2 regions of the Pseudescherichia sp. genome follow, and region 2 is predicted to be linked to the other one. Evidence: predicted binding sites of a transcription regulator. Region 2 holds the regulator's gene; the other holds the start of a gene.

Region 1 (4,168 bases), on a different contig from region 2:
TGGCGCAGGTAGTTATTGATTGTCATGCCGGTCTGGGTACGAAACTGCTGACGTAGTGTACGCTCACTACACTGATTTTGCTCACAAAATTGTTCAAGCAAAAAGGCACGGTTAAGGCTGCTGGCCAGGGCAGTAATAAGCTTATCCAGCAACGCTTCGCTGCGGGTCGCCGAAAGATTATCGGTGGCGTAGCGATGGCGCTTCAGGGTTAATATGAGCTGGGCAAACAGGGTCTCCGCCAGCGGATCGGAAAGCGGATCCGCTTTGGCGCTCTCATGCTCCAGCTGGCTAATCACCTGCCGCGCCTGGGCCATGCCGCTGCTGCCGATGCGCCAGTAAGGTATCGGCTCCCCGCCGTCCAGGCCGGGAATATGCGCGGCCCAGTCAAGGTTGAGCGTCAGCCGCTCCGGGCAGTAGATAATATTTTGCAGAACCAGATCGTTTACTGAGGCGTAGGCGTGACGATCCTCGGCACGGATATAGAAGAGATCGCCCCGGGTAATGCGGTAGGGACGATCGTTAAGAATATGCAGGCCGTTGCCGCGCCAGACCAGCACCAGCTCGTTAAACTCGTGGGCGTGTTCAGCAAAGACGTTTTGCGGATAGCGATCGGCCACCGCGACCGCCTGCCAAGGCCTGGCAAAAAAATCCTCTCTCCGCAAAATTAACTGGCCTGCCACAGCGTCACCTCAACTGCCTTCAACCTTCTATATTTAGCTGTTTTTTAGCAAAAAAACGGTGACTGCCTTCTCGTTTACGGCTATTGCAGCGGCGTGTCCCGCCCCTGGCGAATATCCCGCGGTGACCAGCTAAACTCCCGGCGAAAAAGGGTCGAAAAGTGATTGCTGTCGCCGAAACCGCAGCGAAACGCAATGTCAGTAACGCTCTCATCGCTGTGGCGCAACAGGTGGCGGGCTTTAATCAGGCGCAGGCGATTCAAGTAGCGCTGCGGGGTCATTCCCGTGTGCTGCTTCAGCTGACGGTGCAGCGTACGCAGTGAGAGAGCGAAACGGTCGGCAAGAGACTCCCAGCAGACCTCATCCGCAAAGTGATCTTCCAGCCACGCCATCATCTGGTTCAGGCGGGCATCGTTGTTAACAGCGCCCTCTTCAAGGCTGCTCTTACGCAGCAGCACCAGCAGCTGCATAAACAGGATCTCCCGGCTGGCAAGAGCGGCAGTTCCCTCCTCCTCGCCGCTCTGCTCCATCTGGCTGACAATCTGCCGCACCTGCTGTAGCGCTCCCTGGTTAACTCGCCAGTGAGAGGGGTAGTGTCCGTCCTGCTCCTGAGGCAGCAGCTGGTTCAGGCCTGCCAGGAACTGGAACGCCTCTGGCGAGCGGTAGAGCACGTTGGTCAGGCAGAGATTATCCGTGTGCTCGTAAAGGTGTCTGTCATGGTCGCGGATAAAGCAGACGCTCCCCCCGCTGATGGAGTAGGGCTGGCCGTTAAAGACGTGAATGCCCGATCCATGCTCAACGATAACAATCTCATGAAAATCATGGTGATGTTCAGGAAACGCCGACTGGGGAAGGCGCGGCTCGATAGCCACAGGCGTTTTACCTGAAGGAAAAAAATCCACGCTGTGTAGTACGGTCATGATGGCTTCCTGAACTGGAGAACATGCCAAAAAGAGTAATGAAGGGCTGACAATCCCACCTTGAATTTTTGACGTCAAAGCGCGCAAACCCGGTCGCTTTTTCAAGAAACGGTGTGAAAGATCCGGAAATGCGGCTGGCGTCACATCCGCTGTGAGGGGCGCTATTACTGGAAATTGTGAACACTATCACGTTCATCTTTGCTTTCTTGCCAGCGCCCAATTTTGTCTGTCCATAGCAAGAAGGTGCGCCGTTAAGGGGGTTCGTAGACTGTCGCCATTGACTCTCAGAAGGACTCCACTATGACCTTTCGCCATTGTGTCGCAGTCGATCTCGGCGCATCCAGTGGACGCGTAATGCTGGCGCGTTACGACAGTGAACAGCGCGCCCTGTCGCTGCGTGAAATTCACCGCTTCGTCAACTGCCTGCAAAACGTGGACGGCTTTGCTACCTGGGATATCGACAGCCTGGAGAGTGAGATCCGCCTTGGGCTAAACAAGGTCAGCGCGCAGGGCATTCAGATCGACAGCATCGGCATTGATACCTGGGGCGTGGACTATGTACTGCTTGATAAGCACGGCCAGCGCGTCGGTCTGCCGGTGTCATACCGCGACGGGCGCACGCACGGCGTGATGGCCAGCGCTCAGGCACAGCTCGGCAGAGAGACGATCTATCAACGCAGCGGCATCCAGTTTCTGCCGTTCAATACGCTCTACCAGCTGCGTGCCTTTGTCGAGCAGCAGCCAGAGCAGGTAGCGCAGGTGGCGCATGCCCTGCTGATCCCCGACTACTTCAGCTTTCGCCTGACGGGCAAGATGAACTGGGAGTACACCAACGCCACCACCACCCAGCTGGTGAATATCAATAGCCATAACTGGGATGAGGAGCTGCTGGCCTGGACCGGTGCTGACAAAGCCTGGTTTGGCACACCAACCCAGCCGGGCAGGGTGATTGGTCACTGGCTAAGCCTGCAGGGAACGGCGATCCCGGTCGTAGCCGTCGCCAGCCATGATACCGCCAGCGCGGTGATCGCCTCGCCGCTGAGCGATGCGGACAGCGCCTACCTCTCCTCTGGCACCTGGTCCCTGATGGGTTTTGAGAGCCAAACCCCCTATACCAACGAGGCGGCGCTGGCGGCCAATATCACCAACGAGGGCGGTGCCGAAGGGCGCTACCGGGTGCTGAAAAACATCATGGGCCTGTGGCTGCTGCAGCGGGTGCTGAAAGAGCAGAACGTGACCGACCTGCCTGCCCTGATTGCTGATACCGAGCAGCTAACCGCCTGCCGGATCCTGATTAACCCCAACGACGAGCGTTTTATCAACCCGCAAAACATGAGCGCTGAGATCCGCGCCGCCTGCCGTGGATCCGGCCAGCCTGAGCCAGAAGGTCCCGCCGGGCTGGCGCGCTGTATCTTCGACAGCCTTGCCCTGCTCTATGCCGACGTGCTCGGCGAACTGGCAACGCTGCGCGGCAGGCCGTTCAGCCAGCTGCATATCGTCGGCGGCGGCTGCCAGAACCGTCTCCTCAACCAGCTCTGCGCCGACGCCTGCGGCGTCACCGTCGTCGCTGGCCCCGTCGAAGCTTCGACGCTGGGCAATATCGGTATTCAGCTAATGACCCTGGAAGAACTAGACAACGTCGACGCTTTCCGTCAGGTCGTAACGGCCAATTACCACCTGACAACCTTCATTCCACAACCTGACAGTGAAATTGCCCGCCACGCTGCGCAGTTTCAAACCAAACAACAGAGAAAGGAGCTTTGCGCATGACCACTCCAATTGAACAAGCCTGGGAACTGGCTAAGCAGCGGTTTGCCGCGGTAGGCGTTGACGTTGAGGAGGCGCTGCGCCAGCTCGATCGCCTGCCGGTCTCCATGCACTGCTGGCAGGGCGACGACGTGGCCGGGTTTGAGAACCCGCAGGGCGGCCTGACCGGCGGGATCCAGGCCACCGGTAACTACCCCGGCAAAGCGCGCAGCGCCCAGGAGCTGCGGGCGGATCTGGAACAGGCCCTGAGCCTGATCCCCGGACCAAAACGCCTGAATCTGCATGCCATCTACCTTGAGTCAGAGACGCCGGTGGAGCGTAACGCCATCAGGCCCGAGCACTTTACAAACTGGGTGGCGTGGGCAAAAGCGCAGAAGCTGGGCCTGGACTTTAACCCCTCCTGCTTCTCGCACCCGCTGAGCGCCGATGGCTTTACCCTCTCCCACGCCAACGACGAGATCCGCCAGTTCTGGATCGACCACGTTAAAGCCTGCCGTCGCGTCTCGGCGTACTTTGGCGAGCAGCTGGGCACGCCGTCGGTGATGAACATCTGGGTTCCGGACGGCATGAAAGATGTCACCGTTGACCGCCTTGCGCCGCGCCAGCGCCTGCTCGCCGCGCTGGATGAGGCCCTGAGCGAAAAGCTGAGCCTGGATCATCACATCGATGCCGTAGAGAGCAAGCTGTTTGGCATCGGTGCGGAGAGCTACACCGTCGGCTCGAACGAGTTTTACATGGGCTATGCCACTAGCCGGCAGACCGCGCTCTGCCTGGATGCAGGCCACTTCCATCCGACGGAGGTGA
Region 2 (4,168 bases):
ACGTCATTCCGGCGGCGGGCCATTTACCCGCTAATATTGAATATCAGTTGACCGAACATGGCGGCCACGTTGGCTTCGTTGGCGGCACGCTGCGCCGCCCTGAGATGTGGCTTGAAAAGCGCATCCCCGACTGGCTGGCACCCTATCTGGAGGCATAGATGATTATTCCCTGGCAAGAGGTTGCACCCGAGACGCTCTACAGCCTGATTGAGAGCTTTGTCTTGCGCGAAGGCACCGATTATGGTGAACATGAGCGTTCGCTTGAGCAAAAGGTTGCCGACGTAAAGCGTCAGCTGGAAACGGGTGAGGCCGTGCTGGTGTGGTCAGAGCTGCACGAGACAGTCAATATTATGCCCCGGAAACAGTTTCGCGAATAACGCTGCGTCAGGCGATCCGCCCTCTTCTGCTGTTAATCAGGGAGTCGTTCGCTATGTCAGCCAAACATCCGGTGATTGCTGTCACAGGTTCCAGCGGTGCAGGTACCACCACCACCAGCCTCGCCTTTCGTAAAATATTTTCCCAGCTGGGTCTACGCGCCGCCGAGGTGGAGGGCGATAGCTTCCACCGCTATACCCGTCCGGAGATGGATATGGCGATCCGCAAGGCGCGCGATGCCGGGCGGCATATCAGCTACTTTGGTCCGGACGCCAACGACTTTGGTCTGCTGGAGCAGACCTTTATCGAATATGGTCACAACGGCACCGGACAGGCACGCAAGTATCTGCACACCTACGACGAAGCCGTCCCCTGGAACCAGGTGCCGGGCACCTTTACGCCGTGGCAGCCGCTGCCGGAACCCACCGACATTCTTTTTTACGAAGGATTGCACGGCGGCGTGGTGACGCCCCAGCACGACGTGGCGCGCCATGTGGATCTGCTGGTAGGGGTGGTGCCAATTATTAACCTCGAATGGATCCAGAAGATGATCCGCGACACCAGCGAGCGCGGCCACTCCCGGGAGACGGTGATGGACTCGGTGGTGCGCTCGATGGATGACTACATCAACTTCATTACGCCGCAGTTCTCCCGCACCCACATCAACTTCCAGCGCGTCCCCACGGTTGACACCTCAAATCCCTTTGCAGCCAAAAATATTCCCTCGCTGGACGAGAGCTTTGTGGTGATCCACTTTCGCGATCTGGAGGGTATCGACTATCCCTGGCTGCTGGCGATGCTGCAGGGATCGTTTATCTCCCACATCAACACCCTGGTGGTGCCGGGGGGCAAAATGGGACTGGCGATGGAGCTGATTATGCTGCCGCTGGTGCAGCGGCTGATGGAAGGCAAGAAGATTGAATAGGGTAATGCGCGACATGCAGGCCCGGTAAGCGCAGCGCCACCGGGCATAAAATCATCCCTCAACCACCTCGTAGGAGTGGGTGATATTGACCGCTTTCTCCAGCATCAGCGCCACGGAGCAGTACTTCTCCGCTGAGAGATCCACCGCGCGGGATACCGCCGCCTCCTTCAGCTCTTTGCCGGTAACGATAAAGTGCAGGTTGATGTGGGTGAAGAGACGCGGCGCCTCTTCCCGACGCTCGGAGGTCAGCTTCACTTCGCAATCGGTCACGCTATGACGCCCTTTCTGCAGGATCGACACCACGTCAATGGCGCTGCATCCGCCTGCCGCCATCAGTACCATCTCCATCGGGCTGGGGGCTTTGTCCCCGGAGTTGCCGTCCATTAAGACCTGATGCCCAGAGGCGGACTCGCCGAGAAACGTTAACCCTTCAACCCATTTTACGCGTGCTTGCATTTTCATCACTCCAGAGTGGCAATTTTCCCGACAGATTACGCGCGCAGAGCAAAACGCGCAACGGAAGGCGACCTGCATCAAGCTGAAGCGAGACACCAGGAGACACACGGCAAAAGCTATGCTAAAACAGTCGGGATGCTCCAGTAATGTATTGACATTATGCAGGTATGCAGAGGACTTCAACCATTACAGGCCGCATGCCTATATTGACGGCCCCCTTCCCAGGATTCGGGAAGCATATGATTGCAACCCCAGCCGCCGGACCCGTCCCGCGACTGGCGCCAGCTTATAACAGAGGATAACCGCGCATGGTGCTTGGCAAACCACAAACAGACCCGACTCTCGAATGGTTCTTGTCTCATTGCCACATTCATAAGTACCCGTCGAAGAGCACGCTGATTCACCAGGGTGAAAAAGCGGAAACGTTGTATTACATCGTCAAAGGCTCGGTGGCAGTGCTCATCAAGGATGAAGAAGGGAAAGAGATGATCCTCTCTTACCTGAACCAGGGAGACTTTATCGGTGAACTGGGCCTGTTTGAAGAGGGCCAGGAGCGCAGCGCATGGGTACGGGCGAAAACCGCCTGTGAAGTGGCCGAAATTTCCTATAAAAAATTCCGTCAGCTTATCCAGGTCAACCCGGATATTCTGATGCGCCTCTCGTCGCAGATGGCACGTCGCCTGCAGGTCACCTCTGAGAAAGTGGGCAACCTTGCCTTCCTCGACGTTACCGGCCGCATCGCGCAGACGCTGCTGAACCTGGCTAAACAGCCAGACGCCATGACCCATCCGGACGGGATGCAGATCAAAATCACCCGCCAGGAGATTGGCCAGATCGTGGGCTGCTCCCGCGAAACCGTGGGCCGTATTCTGAAGATGCTGGAAGATCAGAACCTGATCTCTGCACATGGTAAAACCATCGTCGTCTACGGAACGCGTTAAGCTTTAAGAACGGCGTGTCGCCTCTGCGCACGCCGTTTTTGCTCTCCCCCATGTGGCGCCGGTTAATCTACCACCCTGAAGTTAACTACGCACTGCGGCAAACGCTGGTGCTGTGCCTTCCCGTGGCCATCGGCCTGGCGTTAGGCCACCTGCAGCAGGGGCTACTGTTCTCGCTGGTGCCCGCCTGCTGTAACATTGCCGGTCTTGATACCCCACACAAACGCTTCTTTAAGCGCCTGATTATCGGCGGTTCGCTGTTTGCCGGCTGTAGCCTGGCGGTGCAGCTGCTGCTGGGGGCCAACGTTGCGCTCCCGCTGATCCTTGCCGGACTGGCAATGCTGCTGGGCGTCACGGCGGAAATCAGTCCTCTACACGCTCGCCTGCTGCCTGCCTCGCTCATCGCCGCTATCTTTACCCTGAGCCTGGCGGGCAATATGCCGGTCTGGGAGCCGCTGCTCATCTACGCCCTGGGCACGCTCTGGTATGGCGCATTTAACTGGTTCTGGTTCTGGCTGTGGCGCGAGCAGCCGCTGCGTGAGTCGTTAAGCCTGCTCTATCGCCAGCTTGCCGACTACTGCGAGGCGAAGTACAGCCTGCTAACGCAGCACGCCGACCCGGAGAAGGCCTTGCCACCGCTGCTGACGCGCCAGCAAAAGGCGGTGGATCTCATCAGCCAGTGCTATCAGCAGCTGCATATGCTCGCCGCCAACCAGCATAACGACTACAAGCGTCTGCTGCGGGCGTTTCAGGTGGCGCTGGATCTGCAGGAGCACATCTCGGTTAGCCTGCACCAGCCGGAAGAGGTGCAGAAGCTGGTGGAGCGCAGCCACGCCGAAGCGGTGATCCGCTGGAATGCGCAGGTGGTCGCCGCCCGGCTCCGGGTGCTGGCGGACGACATTCTCTACCATCGCTACCCGACCCGCTTCACTATGGAGAAGCAGATTGGCGCGCTGGAGAAGATCGCCCGCCAGCATCCGCAAAACCCGGTCGGGCAGTTCTGCGCCTGGCACTTTAGCCGTATTGCCCGCGTGCTGCGCACCCAGCGTCCGCTCTATACGCGCGATCTGATGGCCGACCAGCAGCGCCGCCAGCCGCTATGGGAGGCGCTCAAGAGCTACCTGTCGCTGAAATCTCCGGCGCTGCGCAACGCCGCCCGCATCAGCGTCATGCTGAGCGTCGCCAGCCTGATGGGCAGCGCGCTGCACCTGCCGAAGCCCTACTGGATCCTGATGACGGTGCTGCTGGTCACGCAGAACGGTTACGGTGCCACGCGGGTGCGTATTTTACACCGGGCGGCAGGGACGTTAGCGGGGTTGACCATCGCCGGGTTCGCCCTGCACTTTCATGTCCCGGAGGGGTACACGCTGCTGGGCATGCTGTTTATTACGCTGGTAAGCTACCTGATAATTCGTAAGAGCTACGGCTGGGCGACGGTGGGTTTCACCATTACGGCGGTTTATTCGATTCAAAT

What was found. The regulator CRP, encoded in region 2, controls carbon source genes, mostly activating them, when cyclic AMP is high. The targets are predictions, from matches to a motif close to ATGTGANNNNNNTCACAT.
Region 1: rhaS (HTH-type transcriptional activator RhaS) is a predicted target of CRP. The motif match lies at 1,726-1,743, and genes of this name have one in related genera.

The regions. Positions count from the first base shown of each region.
Region 1 covers NZ_DAMBWA010000016.1:49,869-54,036, forward strand. Annotated here, with positions in the region: gene rhaR (HTH-type transcriptional activator RhaR) at 1-680, opposite strand, end outside; gene rhaS (HTH-type transcriptional activator RhaS) at 761-1,597, opposite strand; gene rhaB (rhamnulokinase) at 1,898-3,367, shown strand; gene rhaA (L-rhamnose isomerase) at 3,364-4,168, shown strand, end outside.
Region 2 covers NZ_DAMBWA010000003.1:406,947-411,114, reverse strand. Annotated here, with positions in the region: gene RTX96_RS06715 (hydrolase) at 1-158, shown strand, start outside; gene RTX96_RS06710 (YheU family protein) at 159-377, shown strand; gene RTX96_RS06705 (phosphoribulokinase) at 431-1,300, shown strand; gene RTX96_RS06700 (OsmC family protein) at 1,352-1,756, opposite strand; gene crp (cAMP-activated global transcriptional regulator CRP) at 2,065-2,697, shown strand; gene RTX96_RS06690 (YccS/YhfK family putative transporter) at 2,748-4,168, shown strand, end outside.